2 regions of the Pseudomonas hormoni genome follow, and region 1 is predicted to be linked to the other one. Evidence: predicted binding sites of a transcription regulator. Region 1 holds the regulator's gene; the other holds the start of a gene.
What was found. Region 1 encodes FliA, which starts transcription of late flagellar genes. Its sites were predicted from a motif close to CTAAAGTTTNNNNNNNNNNNGCCGNTAA; they were not measured.
Positions count from the first base shown of each region.

Region 1 (8,044 bases):
TGTTGCTGCTGGAGTCGCCAGCCCTGGCGCGTTCGATCTACTACTCCACGGAGCTGGAGCAGGAAATTCCGGGCGGGCTGTACCTTGCCGTCGCCCAGGTGCTGGCCTATGTCTACCAGATCCGCCAGCACCGAGCCGGCAAGGGCAAGCGTCCCGAGCCGCTCAAGGATGATTTGCCGATTCCACCGGATTTGCGGCGCGATTCCTGATTTTTGTGCTAGCCGTACCGACGCCTTCGCGGGCAAGCCTTGCTCCTACAGGTCACGTCGTCCGCGAGTTGCGCATGACACGATCTTGTAGGAGCAAGGCTTGCCCGCGAAGGCGTCAGCGCAAACAACACAAATCCCCTCGATAAACCCCTCTGTTCCAAACCCCTGCAAAAGTTGGAAGGCTTCTTGCAGTAGCCGCTCTGCGTCTGCTTCGGGCGTCAAAAGTTTGCTTTAAAGGAACGGGGAATACCGGTGGATCGCTCTCAGTTTATCAACAGTGCCCGCACAAACGTCGCCGACCTGAGTCGGGGCAATCTGGGTGTGCCGTTGTTGCTGCTGGTCATGCTGGCCATGATGATGCTGCCGGTGCCGCCGTTCCTGCTGGACGTGTTCTTCACATTCAACATTGCGCTGTCGATTGTCGTGTTGCTGGTCTGCGTCTACGCCCTTCGGCCGCTGGATTTCGCGGTGTTCCCGACCATTCTGCTGGTGGCAACGCTGTTGCGACTGGCGCTGAACGTGGCCTCCACACGAGTGGTGATGCTCCACGGTCAGGACGGCCATGCCGCCGCCGGTAAGGTGATCCAGGCGTTCGGTGAGGTGGTGATCGGTGGTAACTACGTGGTCGGTATCGTGGTCTTCGCGATTTTGATGATCATCAACTTCGTCGTGGTGACCAAGGGTGCCGGGCGGATTTCCGAGGTGAGCGCGCGTTTCACCCTCGATGCGATGCCCGGTAAACAAATGGCGATCGACGCCGACTTGAACGCCGGTCTGATCGATCAGAACCAGGCCAAAATGCGCCGGATGGAAGTGGCCCAGGAGGCCGAGTTTTACGGTTCCATGGACGGTGCCAGCAAATTCGTACGCGGTGACGCCATCGCCGGTTTGCTGATTCTGTTCATCAACCTGATCGGCGGCATGGCGGTCGGTATTTTCCAGCACGGCATGACCTTCGGCGATGCTGGCAAGGTTTACGCGCTGTTGACCATCGGTGACGGTTTGGTGGCGCAATTGCCATCACTGTTGTTATCGACAGCCGCCGCGATCATGGTGACCCGTGCTTCCGGTTCGGAAGACATGGGCAAACAGATCAATCGCCAGATGTTCGCCTCGCCCAAGGCGCTGGCCGTGGCGGCGGGTTTGATGGCGGTCATGGGCCTGGTGCCCGGCATGCCACACTTCTCCTTTCTGAGCATGGCGGCCCTTGCGGCCGGCGGCGCGTACCTGTTCTGGAAGAAGCAGAACATCGTCAAGGTTCAGGCCTTGCAAGAGGTCAAGCGTCAGCAGGAGCTGCTGCCATCGCCGGCTCGCGCTCAGGAAACCAAGGAGCTTGGCTGGGACGATGTGACGCCGATCGACATGATTGGCCTGGAAGTCGGATATCGCCTGATTCCGCTGGTGGATCGCAACCAGGGTGGTCAGTTGCTGGCGCGTATCAAAGGCGTGCGCAAGAAGCTGTCCCAGGACCTGGGTTTCCTGATGCCGACTGTGCATATCCGTGACAACCTCGACCTCGCGCCAAGTGCCTATCGCCTGACCCTGATGGGGGTAATCCTGGCCGAAGCGGAGATTTATCCGGATCGGGAACTGGCGATCAACCCGGGTCAGGTCTACGGTTCGCTCAACGGCATCACCGCCAAAGATCCGGCTTTCGGGCTGGAAGCGGTCTGGATCGAAATCAGCCAGCGTGCGCAGGCGCAATCCCTCGGTTATACCGTGGTCGATGCCAGTACAGTGGTGGCAACCCACTTGAACCAGATTTTGTACAAGCACTCCAGTGAGCTGATCGGCCACGAAGAAGTACAGCAACTCATGCAGTTGCTGGCCAAAAGCTCGCCTAAACTGGCCGAGGAGCTGGTGCCGGGCGTGGTGTCGTTGTCGCAGCTGCTCAAGGTGCTCCAGGCGTTGCTGGCCGAGCAGGTGCCCGTACGGGACATTCGCAGCATCGCCGAGGCGATCGCGAACAATGCGGCCAAGAGTCAAGATACTGCCGCGCTGGTGGCCGCCGTACGCGTCGGCGTATCCCGTGCAATCGTCCAAAGCATTGTGGGGACTGAGTCGGAGCTGCCAGTTATCACTCTTGAGCCAAGGTTGGAACAAATATTGCTCAATAGTCTTCAGAAGGCAGGACAAGGCTCGGAAGAGGGCGTTCTGCTGGAGCCAAGCATGGCTGAAAAACTGCAACGCTCGTTGATCGAAGCGGCGCAGCGTCAGGAAATGCAAGGTCAACCGGTGATTCTGCTGGTGGCCGGTCCGGTTCGCGCGATGCTGTCGCGATTTGGCCGACTGGCAGTCCCGGGTTTGCATGTGTTGGCTTACCAGGAAATCCCTGACAACAAGCAAGTGACCATCGTTGCGACAGTAGGGCCCAACGGCTGAGGTAGTGGTTTATGCAAGTTAAGCGTTTTTTCGCCGCCGATATGCGTCAGGCCATGAAACTGGTTCGTGATGAGCTGGGCGCTGATGCCGCCATCATTGGCAACCGCCGGATCGCCGGTGGTGTCGAGCTGACGGCTGCCCTCGATTACAAACTGTCGGCGCTGGCCCCGCGTGTTCCGAACATGGAACTCGAGGACGAGCTGCGCAAGACCCAGTCGCGGATCGTGACCGCCCAGGCCGAACTGAGCCTGCGTAGCGAGGGCGAGAGCGACAAGTCCACCAATCGCCAGTTGTTCGCCGGTCTGCCACTCACCGCCGCCGAACCGCTGATCGAACCGACTTACACTGAACCCCGTCGTGCTGCGCCGGCCCCTGCGCCAGCCTCCGGCGGTGTCGACCCGCGGGCTTTCGATTCGATGCGTTTCGAACTCAACAGCCTGCGCGAACTGATGGAAGTACAACTCGGCTCCCTGGCCTGGAACCAGCTGCAAGGCAGTCGTCCGGCCCAGGCCAACCTTTGGCGTCGCCTGCAACGCATCGGCCTGTCCGGCCCGTTGTCCCGCGATCTGCTGGAAATGATTACCGACATTGAAGAGCCCCGTCAGGCCTGGCGCATGTTGCTGGCGCACCTGGCGCGGATGATCGCCACACCGGAAGTCGAGCCACTGGAAGAGGGCGGCGTGATTGCCATGGTCGGCCCTGCCGGCATGGGCAAGACCACCACGCTGGCCAAGCTCGCGGCCCGTTACGTGCTCAAGTACGGCGCGCAGAACATCGCGCTGGTGAGCATGGACAGCTACCGCATCGGCGCTCAGGAACAACTCAAGACCCTGGGCCGGATCCTCAACGTGTCGGTCACCCACGTCGACCCGGGCCAGTCCCTGGTGCAGGCGCTGGACCCATTGCTGCGCAAGCGTGTGGTGCTGATCGATACCGCGGGTCTTCAGGCCAGCGATCCGGCACTGCGTATGCAGCTCGAAAGCCTGGCCGGTCGAGGCATCAAATCAAAAAATTATCTGGTTCTGGCAACCACCAGCCAGAAACAGGTTCTAACCGCCGCTTATCACAGTTACAAGCGCTGCGGGCTCGCTGGCTGCATCCTGACTAAACTGGATGAAACGGCAAGCCTGGGCGAGGTGCTGAGCCTGGCAATCAGTCATGAGTTGCCGGTGGCTTACCTGACCGATGGGCCGCGGATTCCGGATGATTTGCATCTGCCGCGTCGTCATCAGTTGGTCAGCCGTGCCGTCAGCGTGCAAATGCAGGAAGAACCCAGCGAAGAAGCCATGGCTGACATGTTCGCTGATATTTACCACAGCCCGACCAAGCAGGTTGGCTGAGGTATTAATGAACAGTTTTTGTACCTACATCGATGGTCTGCCATGCATTGTTCCGTTTGTGAACGCGCAGCCAGTAATGTGGCCTCCGTCTATGCAAGACAAGGTAAAGAAATAACATGGGCAGCATGCATCCCGTACAGGTGATCGCGGTGACCGGCGGCAAAGGTGGCGTCGGGAAGACTAACGTGTCAGTGAACTTGTCCCTGGCTCTAGCTGAGCTAGGCCGGCGCGTCATGCTGCTGGACGCCGATCTGGGTCTGGCGAACGTCGACGTCCTGCTGGGACTGACACCCAAACGCACCCTGGCCGACGTCATCGAAGGCCGCTGTGAGCTGCGCGACGTGTTGTTGCAGGGGCCAGGCGGCATCCGCATCGTCCCGGCCGCGTCCGGCACTCAGAGCATGGTGCATCTGAGCCCGGCACAACACGCCGGCCTGATCCAGGCGTTCAGCGATATCGGCGACAACCTCGACGTCCTGGTGATCGACACCGCTGCGGGCATCGGTGACTCGGTAGTCAGTTTCGTTCGCGCCGCGCAGGAAGTCTTGCTGGTGGTTTGCGACGAACCGACCTCGATCACCGACGCCTACGCACTGATCAAACTGCTGAACCGCGACTACGGCATGAACCGTTTCCGCGTCCTGGCCAACATGGCCCAGAGCCCGCAGGAAGGTCGCAACCTGTTTGCCAAGTTGACCAAGGTCACGGATCGCTTCCTCGACGTCGCCTTACAATACGTCGGTGCGGTGCCGTACGACGAAAGCGTGCGCAAGGCCGTTCAGAAGCAGCGCGCGGTCTATGAAGCTTTCCCGCGTTCCAAGTGCTCCCTGGCCTTCAAGGCCATCGCACAAAAGGTCGATACCTGGCCGCTGCCTGCCAACCCGCGTGGGCACCTGGAGTTTTTCGTCGAGCGCCTCGTGCAACAAACGGCAGGACCCGTGCTATGACAGCCAGCGGTTACAACCTATACAAGAAATCGGCACGTGACGCGCAGTACGAGCTGATCGAGCGTTACGCGCCACTGGTCAAACGCATTGCCTACCACTTGCTGGCGCGACTGCCAGCCAGTGTCCAGGTCGAAGACCTGATCCAGGCCGGCATGATCGGCCTGCTTGAAGTATCGACCAAATACGACGCCAGCAAAGGCGCGAGTTTCGAGACGTACGCGGGCATTCGAATCCGCGGCGCGATGCTCGATGAAGTCCGCAAGGGGGACTGGGCGCCACGTTCGGTCCACCGCAATACCCGCATGGTCAGCGACGCAATTCGCTCGATTGAAGCTAAAACCGGCCGTGACGCTAAAGATCACGAAGTTGCGGCCGAACTCCAATTGAGTCTCGATGATTACTACGGGATTTTGAACGACACCCTGGGCAGCCGGTTATTCAGTTTCGACGATCTGTTGCAGGACGGCGAACACGAAGGGCTGCACGAGGATGGCGCGAGCGCTCATCTCGAGCCGTCACGCGATCTGGAAGATGAACGCTTCCAGGCGGCGCTGGCGGACGCGATTGCCAATTTGCCGGAGCGTGAGCGACTGGTGTTGGCGCTGTACTACGACGAAGAGTTGAATCTCAAGGAAATCGGTGAGGTCCTGGGGGTCAGCGAATCTCGAGTCAGCCAGTTACACAGCCAGTGCGCGGCCCGTTTGCGGGGGCGTTTGGGGGAGTGGCGAGCGCGCTGAAGGCAGTGTGGGGACACTGCGAACGTGGCTGGTGTGGTGTTGAACTGCGCCGGTCTCGATCTGTTGTGCTCCAGACAGTCATTGAGTGCTTTGCCGGATTGATTGAAATGGCGCGTCCAGGTGCTGGGCGCGTTTAAGACTGCTTGGAGGTCGAATTGGACAAGAACATGAAAATCCTCATCGTTGATGACTTCTCAACGATGCGGCGGATCATAAAAAACCTGTTGCGTGACCTTGGGTTCACCAACACGGTCGAGGCTGACGATGGCGTTACTGCCATTCCGGTTCTCAACAGCGGAAGCATCGACTTTCTGGTAACGGACTGGAACATGCCTGGCATGACCGGTATCGATCTGCTGCGTCACGTGCGCGCCGATGAAAAGCTCAAGCACCTGCCGGTGCTGATGGTAACCGCTGAAGCCAAGCGCGAGCAGATCATCGAAGCGGCCCAGGCCGGTGTTAACGGCTATGTGGTCAAACCCTTCACGGCCCAGGCGTTGAAAGAAAAAATCGAGAAGATTTTCGAACGCATCGGTTGAGAAACTGCGCCACGGGGGAGCTATGGACCACAACGAATCTTCACAGGGCGATTTTGAGTCGACCCTGAAAAAACACGCGGTCGAACTGGTCGAAAGCCTTGAAAAAGGCAAGTTCGGCGACGCTGTGCAATTGATCCATGAGCTCAATCAGACCCGTGACCGCGGCCTGTATCAGGAAGTGGGCAAGCTCACTCGCGAGCTGCATAGCGCGATCGTCAATTTCCAGATTGACCCGCACATGCCGCAAGCCGAGGAAGTGTCCCAGATCACAGATGCCACCGAGCGTCTGGGCTACGTTGTCAAGCTGACAGAGGCCGCAGCCAACCGCACCATGGACCTGGTCGAAAACTCTACGCCGTTGGTCAATAGCCTGAGCGATGAAGCCCAGGCGCTGAGCACGGACTGGGGACGGTTCATGCGTCGCGAAGTCGGGGCTGAAGAGTTTCGCGAGCTGGCACGGCGTGTCGACGGTTTCCTGACACGCAGCAGCGCGGACAACCGCGCGGTGTCGAGCAACCTCAACGACATTCTGCTCGCTCAGGATTATCAGGACCTCACAGGTCAAGTGATCAAGCGTGTGACCCAATTGGTCACCGAAGTTGAAAGCAACCTGCTCAAGCTCGTGCTTATGGCCAGTCAGGTGGACCGCTTTGCGGGCATCGAACATGACCGTGAAGCGATGCTTGCTGAAAAAGATCCGCAAAAACATCTCTCTCAGGGTGAAGGTCCGCAGATTCATGCCGATAAAAGAGAAGACGTTGTGTCCGGTCAGGACGATGTGGACGATTTGCTATCCAGCCTAGGGTTTTAGAATTTTAGGTATTTTAGGTTTTTAGACCTGTAGGAGCACACCCTTAATGAGCTTCGGCGCCGATGAAGAGATCCTTCAGGATTTCCTGGTTGAGGCCGGCGAGATTCTAGAGCAACTGTCCGAACAGCTGGTCGAGCTTGAAAGCCGACCGGATGATGCGGACTTGCTCAATGCAATTTTTCGCGGTTTTCACACTGTAAAAGGGGGCGCCGGCTTCCTCCAGCTCAACGAGCTGGTGGAGTGCTGTCACATCGCCGAGAACGTGTTCGACATCCTGCGCAAGGGTGAACGTCGCGTCGACTCGGAATTGATGGACGTGGTTCTCGAAGCGCTGGACGCGGTGAACAGCATGTTCAGCGAAGTCCGCGAACGCAGCCCGATCACGGCTGCCACGCCTGAATTGCTTGCGGCCCTGGCCCGTCTGGCCGAGCCGCAAACCGCCGATGAAGCCGCACCTGTGGCTGAAGTGGTGGAAGCACCGGCTGCCGAAGCCGAATCAGGCGACATCACCGATAACGAATTCGAACAACTGCTGGACTCGCTGAACGCCGTCAAGGCTCAGGCCGAGGCGCCTGTGGTTGCTCCGCTGCCTGCCGGCGATGCCGCGGCCAGCGACGAAATCACCGATGCAGAATTCGAGTCGTTGCTCGATCAATTGCACGGCAAAGGTCAGTTCGCCGTCGACGCGGTGGCAGCACCTGCTGCACCCGCCGCACCGGCTGCCCCGAAAGCGGCAGGCGACAGTTCCGACATTACCGACGACGAATTCGAAGCACTGCTCGATCAGCTGCACGGCAAGGGCAACTTTGCGGTGGACGCGCTGGAATCGGCCATTGCTTCGGCCCCGGTCGCCGCTGCACCTGCCGCTAAAGCGGCCGGCAGCGATCTGATCTCGGATCACGAGTTCGAATCGCTGCTCGACGAATTGCACGGTAAAGGCAAGTTCACTGAAGTCGGCACCGGTTCCGCCGCTTCTTCGGTAGCGGCACCTGTCGCCAAAGCCCCGGCACCAGTGGCCAAAGCGCCCGAGCCAAAAGCCGAAGCGCCGAAGCCTGCTGCCGCCGCTGCACCGGCGCCAG
Region 1 covers NZ_CP075566.1:1,024,168-1,032,211, forward strand. Annotated here, with positions in the region: gene flhB (flagellar biosynthesis protein FlhB) at 1-209, shown strand, start outside; gene flhA (flagellar biosynthesis protein FlhA) at 462-2,591, shown strand; gene flhF (flagellar biosynthesis GTPase FlhF) at 2,603-3,931, shown strand; gene fleN (flagellar synthesis regulator FleN) at 4,048-4,878, shown strand; gene fliA (RNA polymerase sigma factor FliA) at 4,875-5,615, shown strand; gene KJF94_RS04750 (chemotaxis response regulator CheY) at 5,783-6,154, shown strand; gene KJF94_RS04755 (protein phosphatase CheZ) at 6,177-6,965, shown strand; gene KJF94_RS04760 (chemotaxis protein CheA) at 7,012-8,044, shown strand, end outside.

Region 2 (8,044 bases), 1.6 Mb from region 1:
GTCGCTCGTACGTCTTATTGAGTAAGAGCACCCAACACATTTTTCCGGTTCAGGCTCTGAAAAGGAGTTTTTGCATGTACAACTCGCAACTGCCAACGGACGGTAGCACTGCACCAATGGGCACTTCCATGGGCTCGGGCCTGTTCACTCAACGGACCGAACGCAACGGCAACGAAAGGATCAGGGTTCTGCTCAAGAGCTTTGGCCTGCGCACCAGTCTGATCCGCCTGAAAGTCATCGATGCCTTGCTGACCGCCGCCGACAGCGACCGCAGTCTCGGAGTACGTGGTGTGCACAGCCACTTGCTGGACCTGGATATTCCCCTGTCCTTTCTCAGTGTGCGCGAAGTGTTGAAGCGCTTGTGCAGCGAAGGCGTGATTACGCTGAACGCGGACAAGAGCTACAGCCTGCATCCGCAGGCTGCCGCCATTCTGCACGGCGAGTAATCCTGTCGGCGGGCGTCGTTCAGGGTTTGACCTTGCGGCGCATCACGCCATTGATCACCACCACGATCACCGCCACGCCAATGGCGATGTACTGAAACAGCTTTTCGCTGATGACCCCGGCATTCTGCAAATACGAAAGGCCAAACATGATCCCCAGCACCACCAGGGAGATCAGAATCGAGTATTTCAAACGTTGCGACTGGGTCATTGCCCTTTTCCTTAAACAAAAAGCTTAAACATAAGCCTGAACGTTAACCTGAAAAATGTATCCGGTTTGTATCCGGATGCATGCCAAGCCCCTACCGTTTTTCGGGGATGCGGCGTTGCAAACGGGGTCTCATGTTACAGCCGATGAAGCCTTTTGGCTTCATAGCGGCGATAACCATGAGGATTTTGAAATGTTCCGTCGAATCACACTGCTGATTCCCCTGCTTGCCCTGCTTTCCCTGAGCGGCTGCATTATTTTCCCCCACGGCGGCTGGCACGGCGGCCACCATTACGACGGCCGTGGCGGACCCGGTTACTACCAGCATCGCTGAGGTTTTTCAGCGAGCGGACTGATCCCTGAAAAAGTCATTTCCCGGCTGCGCGCAAAGCTCGATCATCCAGTCAACGAACACCCGTACCCGCCGCGACAACTGACGGTGAGGAGGATAAAGCGCCGTCAACGGCATCCCCGGTGGCGGCACTTCCCTCAGCACCTCGATCAAACCACCCTCCCTGATACGCCGGGCCACGTGATAGTACGGCGCCTGCACCAACCCATACCCGGCCTCGCACGCCGCCAGATAACCATCGGCACTGTTGACCGAGACATGCCTGGGCAGATTGACCGGCTGTAGCTGGCCATCGACGACAAATTCCAGCCCGTAGCGTTTGCCGTTGCTGGCGACGTACTCCACCATTTGATGCCCCGCCAGATCGGCCAAACCCTGTGGCGTGTCATGGCGCTGCAAATAATCGGGGCTGGCGCAGGTGACCTGGTCCAGCATCACCAGCGGCCGCGCCACCAATGAGTCATCGAGAGACGCGCCGCCGCGCAACACGCAATCGACACCTTCGCGAATCAGGTCGACAGGCCGGTCATTCAAACCGATTTCCACTTCGATCAAGGGATAGCGAGCGGTGAATTGCGGCAATGCCGGGATCACCACCAAACGCCCTATGCCCGCGGGCATGTCCACGCGCAACAGACCTTTGGGGTTGTGCCGCGCGGCGGAGAACACCGCTTCGGTTTCCTCAAGGTCCGCCAGCAACCGCACGCAACGAGGGTAATAGGCGGCGCCGTCGAGGGTCAGGCTGATCTGCCGCGTGGTGCGTTGCAGCAGTTGCACCCCCAGATGGCTTTCCAGCTGCTTGATCAGAATGGTCACCGACGCACGGGGAATTTGCAGACTGTCTGCCGCCTTGGCAAAGCCGCCCAGTTCGACGATTCGGGTGAACACGCGCATGGCGTTGAAACGGTCCATTGTTTTTTGCACCGACTGATTATTTAGAAATAACGAATAGTGATAGCAGTTTTAACCGGTTTATCTCATTTCTGTCGAGACTGACAATGGGCTTCACATCACAGGGAGCTGATTTCATGCAAACACGTCAACTGGGCAAGAACGGTCCACAGGTCAGTGCAATCGGTCTGGGCTGCATGGGCATGACCGATTTCTACACGACGGGCGTCGACACCCGCGAGGCCACGGCCACCCTGCACCGGGCGCTGGAGTTGGGCATCAACCTGCTCGACACCGCCGACATGTACGGCCCGCATACCAATGAGGAGCTGATCGGCAAGGCCATCGCCGGCAAGCGCGATCAAGTGTTTCTGGCGAGCAAGTTCGGCATCGTCCGCGATCCGGGAGATTCAACGGCCCGCGGGGTTAACGGCCGACCGGACTACATTCGCGCCTCAATCGACGGCACCCTCAAGCGCCTCGGTGTCGACACACTGGACTTGTATTACCAGCACCGTATCGACCCGCAAGTGGCCATCGAGGAAACCATCGGCGCCATGGCCGGTCTGGTAAAGGCCGGCAAGGTGCGTTACCTGGGAATGAGCGAGGCTTCGGCGGCAACGCTGGAACGGGCGAACAAGGTCCATCCGATCAGTGCGCTGCAAAGCGAATACTCGTTGTGGAGCCGTGACCAGGAAGAAAACGGCTGTCTGGCCGCGTGTCAGCGGCTGGGTATCGCCTTTGTGCCTTACAGCCCATTGGGTCGGGGGTTTCTGACCGGCGCACTGAAAAGCGCGGATGATTTTGCGGCAGACGACTACCGTCGTTTCAGTCCACGGTTCCAGGGCGACAACTTCGCAAAAAACCTATTGCTGGTGCAGCAGGTTCAGGACCTGGCGGCAGAAAAAGGCGTGACGGCGGGCCAACTTGCACTGGCGTGGGTGCTGGCTCAGGGTGAATACCTGATCCCGATTCCGGGGACCAAACAGCGCAGGTATCTGGAAGAGAACGTGGCGGCGCTGGACGTAAAACTCAGTCGCGAAGAGTTGCTCGCACTGGAAGCGATCTTTCCGGCGAATGCCACGGCCGGTTTGCGCTACCCCGAAGAAGTCATGAAGTTGCTTGACCGTTGATCTGCGACTGGCCCGTTCGGTTACCTGAACGGGCCAGTACCCTCTACCGCTCGTCAATTCGCCCCAACCTTGCACGATCGTACCTAAAGCTCGACATCTGCAGGCCGATAGCCCTTTGAAGCGCCGAAAAATACTCCAATAAGAACGCTGCTAAAAAGGACCCGGCTCCATGCCCGCATTCCGCACCATTCAGGCTCGCTACACACTGTTTCTGGTCCTGTTCATTCTGCTGCTGTCCATTCTCACGGTGGTCGGGATCAGCCAGTTGGTCGCGCCGAAACTGCGCCACACCGAAGAACAAGTAGCCCTCAATCGCATCGCTGAAGTCGCCGAGCAAATCCAGGGTGAACTGAACAAGGTTCAGGCGCAACAGCGCAGCATCACCCAGACCATTCCTCTGCTCGACAGCGCCGCCATCGACACCGTTCTGCCGGGGCTGGTCGATCAGTACGGGGAACTGAAAGTCTTCGGCGGCGGCATCTGGCCCCTGCCCGGCCAGCGTGAAGCCGGGCGCAACAAATTCAGCACCTTCTGGCACCGCGATGCCTCGGGCAAGCTGGCGGTGAACACCTTCTGGAACAGCGACGCCGCGCCCAACTATTACGACCAGACCTGGTACAAGGGCGGCATGCAAACCCCGCGCGGACAATGCGCCTGGGCGGCGGCCTATAAAGATGACGCCAGCGCCGAGCCACGCACCAATTGCGCCATGGCCATTCAGAAAAACGGCGCGGCGTACGGCGTGTCGACCATCGACGTGACCCTGGGTTTCTTCAACGATCTGGTGGCGCGCAAGGAAAAAGACCTCGGCGCCGAAATGCTGATCATCGAGGCCGACGGCAAGATCATCAGCAACAGCTCGCGCATCAGCGGGCCGATCGTGCTGAAGAACATCAGTGAACTGGCCGGCAACTCACCCTTCGCCAGTCAAGTTAAGGCTGGCCTGCAAAACCGTGATCGGTCGCAGCGCGTCGAGTTCGACAACAACGGTGAATCCAGCACTTTCTTCATGCGCCCGATCGAAGGCACGCCGTGGTTTCTTGCCACCGCACTGCCGACCAAACTGATCACCGCCCAGCGCGACGACGTGCTCAGCACGCTGAGCCTGCTGCAGATTCCGATGGTGATCCTGCTGGTGTTGCTGCAAATCTACGCGATCCGCCAGTTGGTACAGCGCATGAAAGCCCTGAAGGCCAATATCGACGCGCTGTCTGCCGGTGACGCCGACCTGACCAAACGCATCACCATCCGCGCCGAAGATGAACTGGGCGCCATCGGCCACTCGGTCAACGCCTTCATCGCGTACCTGCAGAACATGATCGGCGAAGTCACCCAGGCTACCGGAGCCATGGCGTCCAGCCTCGATAACCTGCAACGCACGTCCGCGCACACCAGCCAGATTCTGGTGCGTCACGCTTCGGAAACCGATCAGACCGTCACCGCGATCACCGAAATGAGTTCGACCGCCGAAAGCGTTGCGCAAAATGCGGCTGAAACCGCTGCATTTACCCAACGCGCCAACGAAAACGCCGACCGTTCGCGGGTGGTCGTGGGCGAAGCCTCCAGCAGTGTGATCGCGCTGATCGACGAAGTGGCCAGCGCCACCCACAAAGTCGAAAGCATGCAACAGGACGCCCAACGCATCACCGAGATTCTCGGGGTGATCGGCGCCATCGCCGGGCAAACCAACCTGCTGGCCCTCAACGCGGCGATTGAAGCGGCCCGCGCCGGTGAGCAGGGACGCGGTTTTGCGGTGGTGGCCGATGAAGTCCGCGCCCTCGCCGCCCGCACCCAGGCCAGCACCTCGGAAATCAACGAGATGCTCACACGCCTGACCCAGGGCGTGAGCTCGTCGGTCAGCGCGATGGAAAACACTCAGGCCAGCTGCCAATCGGCGGCCGATGCCACAGCGCGGGTCAACACCGGGCTGGATGAAATGGCCGGCTCCGTCAGCCACATCAACAGCCTCAGCACCCAGATCGCCACCGCCGCCGAACAGCAAAGTGCCGTGACCGAAGAGATCAACCGCAGCATGGTGCAAATCCGCCACATGGTGGATGAACTGGTGAAAAGCGGTCAGGCGAGCGAGCTGAATACTCGGCAGTTGCTGGAGGCCAACACACGCGTCAGCGCGATCATGGGACGCTTCAAAGTCCGCTGACTTGAGAACGCAGCTCCCTGTGGCGAGGGAGCTTGCTCCCGCTGGGCTGCGAAGCGGCCCCCTTTAACATTCAACACGGTGCTAGTTGTTAATTCGCGCAACCTGGTTTGCGCCTGCTGCGCAGGTGAGCGGGAGCAAGCTCCCTCGCCACAACAGCATGGCAACACCTGTATCACTTCGAAACAATCTCCTGCCTCGTCGTTGGCTAAAGCAGTCAAAATGGCTCTTTTTTTGACCGCCATCCGAGTCGAGATATTTCCCATGCGAACCCACCTGCGTCTGGTCGCCCTGAGCGCCCTGTTCATTTCTTCCCTGGCCCAGGCCGCCGACCTGATCCCGATCGAAGTCCACCGCGACGCCAACTGCGGCTGCTGCAAAAAGTGGATCAGCCACCTGGAGGCCAACGGCTTCAAGGTCGAGGATCACGTTGAAGCCAACATGAGCGAATTCAAGCAACAGCACGGCGTGCCACCGCGTCTGGCGTCCTGCCACACCGGTTTGATCAACGGTAAATTCGTCGAAGGCCATGTCCCGGCCGATCAGGTGCTGGCCCTGAGCAAGCGCGATGACCTGTTGGGTGTGGCGGCCCCCGGGATGCCGATGGGTTCGCCGGGCATGGAAATGGACGGCATGAGCGATGCTTATCAGGTGATCGGCCTGAAAAAGGACGGCACTGATGTGGTGGTGGCGGACTACGCTGCCCATTGATGTTCGGTGCGTATATCGGCCTGTTCTTCGCCGCGTTCGGTGCGGCGACCCTGTTGCCGTTGCAATCCGAAGCCCTGCTGGTGGGGTTGTTGCTCAGCGAGCAGTATTGGCTCTGGTCGCTGCTGGCGGTCGCGACCCTGGGCAATGTCCTCGGCTCGCTGCTGAACTGGTGGCTGGGGCGCGGTATCGAGCGGTTCCGCGACCGGCGCTGGTTTCCGGTCAGCCCGCAGCATCTGGAAAAGGCCCGGGGTCATTATCAGCGCTACGGCCATTGGTCACTGTTGCTGAGTTGGGTGCCCGTTATCGGTGATCCGCTGACGCTGGTCGCTGGGGTGATGCGCGAGCCGCTAGGGCGTTTCCTTGTGATCGTAACCCTCGCCAAAGGCGCCCGTTATGGCGTACTGGCCCTGGCGACCCTGGGCTGGATGAGTTGAACGATCATTCGCCGCGATTGCCTGTGTTTAATGTCGCCCTAATCAGGCCGATCCAGCATCGGTCGATTTCCTGTGGAGTCTACCCATGCCCCTCGCCCGCTCCCGTTGGCTACCCAGCCTGCTGCTGACCGCCGCACTGCCCGTCATCGCTGCCGAAGGCCCCGAGTACGGGCCGGAGCTGCAAGGCTTCGAGTATCCCTACACGGTCAAGCATTTCGCCTTTGAGTCCCAGGGCAAATCCCTGCAAATGGGCTACATGGACGTCGCCGCCCATGGCAAGGCCAACGGACGCAGCATCGTGCTCATGCACGGCAAGAATTTCTGCGGCGCCACCTGGGACACGTCGATCAAGGCCTTGAGCGACGCCGGTTATCGGGTCATTGCCCCGGACCAGATCGGCTTCTGCACCTCCAGCAAACCGGACAACTACCAGTACAGCTTCCAGCAGCTGGCGACCAACACCCAGCAACTGCTCAAAGCCCTCGGCATCCAGAAAGCGACCCTGCTCGGACATTCCACCGGCGGCATGCTCGCGACCCGTTATGCACTGCAATATCCCGAGCAGGTTGAACAACTGGCCCTGGTCAATCCCATCGGCCTCGAAGACTGGAAAGACCTCGGCGTGCCCTATCGCACGGTGGATCAATGGTACGAACGTGAGCTGAAACTGACCGCCGACGGCATCCGCACCTATGAACGCAACACCTACTACGGCGGTCGCTGGAAACCCGAATTCGATCGCTGGGTGGACATGCTCGCCGGCCTCAATAAAGGGCCGGGACATCAGCAAGTGGCGTGGAACTCGGCACTGATCTACGACATGATCTTCACCCAGCCGGTGTACTACGAGTTCAAGGACCTGAAGATGCCGACGCTGTTGCTGATCGGCACGTCCGACACCACGGCCATCGGCAGCGACATCGCTTCGCCCGAGGTCAAGGCGAAAATCGGTCACTACGACGTGCTCGGCAAACAGGTGGCGAAGCTGATTCCCCGGTCGACACTGGTCGAATTCCCCGGCATGGGCCACGCGCCACAGATGGAAGAACCGGAAAAATTTCACCAGGCCCTGCTCGCCTGGCTGAACAAAACCAACCCCGTTCGTTGATGAGGTAAGGCTGATGGCTGTGCAGATTGCGGTGATCGATGACTGGCAGGATGTGGCGCGCAATGTCGTGGACTGGTCGGCGCTGGACGCCATTGGCCAGGTTGATTTTATCCATGATTACCCGGCCGACAACGAGACGCTGGCGGCACGCCTGGGTGAGTTTGAAGTGATCTGCGTGATGCGCGAGCGCACCCGGTTCGATGAGGATCTGCTGCGGCGGCTGCCGAAGCTCAAACTGCTGGTCACCGGCAGCATGCGCAACGCCGCGCTCGACCTCAAAGCCGCAGCCGCCCTCGGCATTCAGGTCAGCGGTACCGACAGCTACAAACACGCCGCGCCGGAACTGACCTGGGCGCTGATCATGGCCGCGACCCGCAACCTTGTCGCAGAAGCCAACGCCCTGCGTGCCGGTAAATGGCAACAAGGTTTGGGGGGCGACCTGCACGGCAAGACCCTGGCAATTCTCGGTTTGGGTAGCATTGGCAAGCGAGTCGCCCAGTTCGGCCAGGTGTTCGGCATGCGCGTGATCGCCTGGAGTGAAAACCTGACCGCCGAACGCGCTGCCGAAGTCGGCGTGACCTATGTGAGCAAACAGGAACTGTTCGA
Region 2 covers NZ_CP075566.1:2,616,740-2,624,783, forward strand. Annotated here, with positions in the region: gene KJF94_RS12115 (fe2+ zn2+ uptake regulation protein) at 75-446, shown strand; gene KJF94_RS12120 (hypothetical protein) at 466-654, opposite strand; gene KJF94_RS12125 (hypothetical protein) at 845-985, shown strand; gene KJF94_RS12130 (LysR family transcriptional regulator) at 992-1,915, opposite strand; gene KJF94_RS12135 (aldo/keto reductase) at 2,032-3,027, shown strand; gene KJF94_RS12140 (methyl-accepting chemotaxis protein) at 3,197-5,188, shown strand; gene KJF94_RS12145 (DUF411 domain-containing protein) at 5,450-5,896, shown strand; gene KJF94_RS12150 (YqaA family protein) at 5,896-6,330, shown strand; gene KJF94_RS12155 (alpha/beta fold hydrolase) at 6,416-7,438, shown strand; gene KJF94_RS12160 (D-2-hydroxyacid dehydrogenase family protein) at 7,452-8,044, shown strand, end outside.
Region 2: the regulator FliA is predicted to act here: its motif matches at 3,111-3,138, upstream of KJF94_RS12140 (methyl-accepting chemotaxis protein).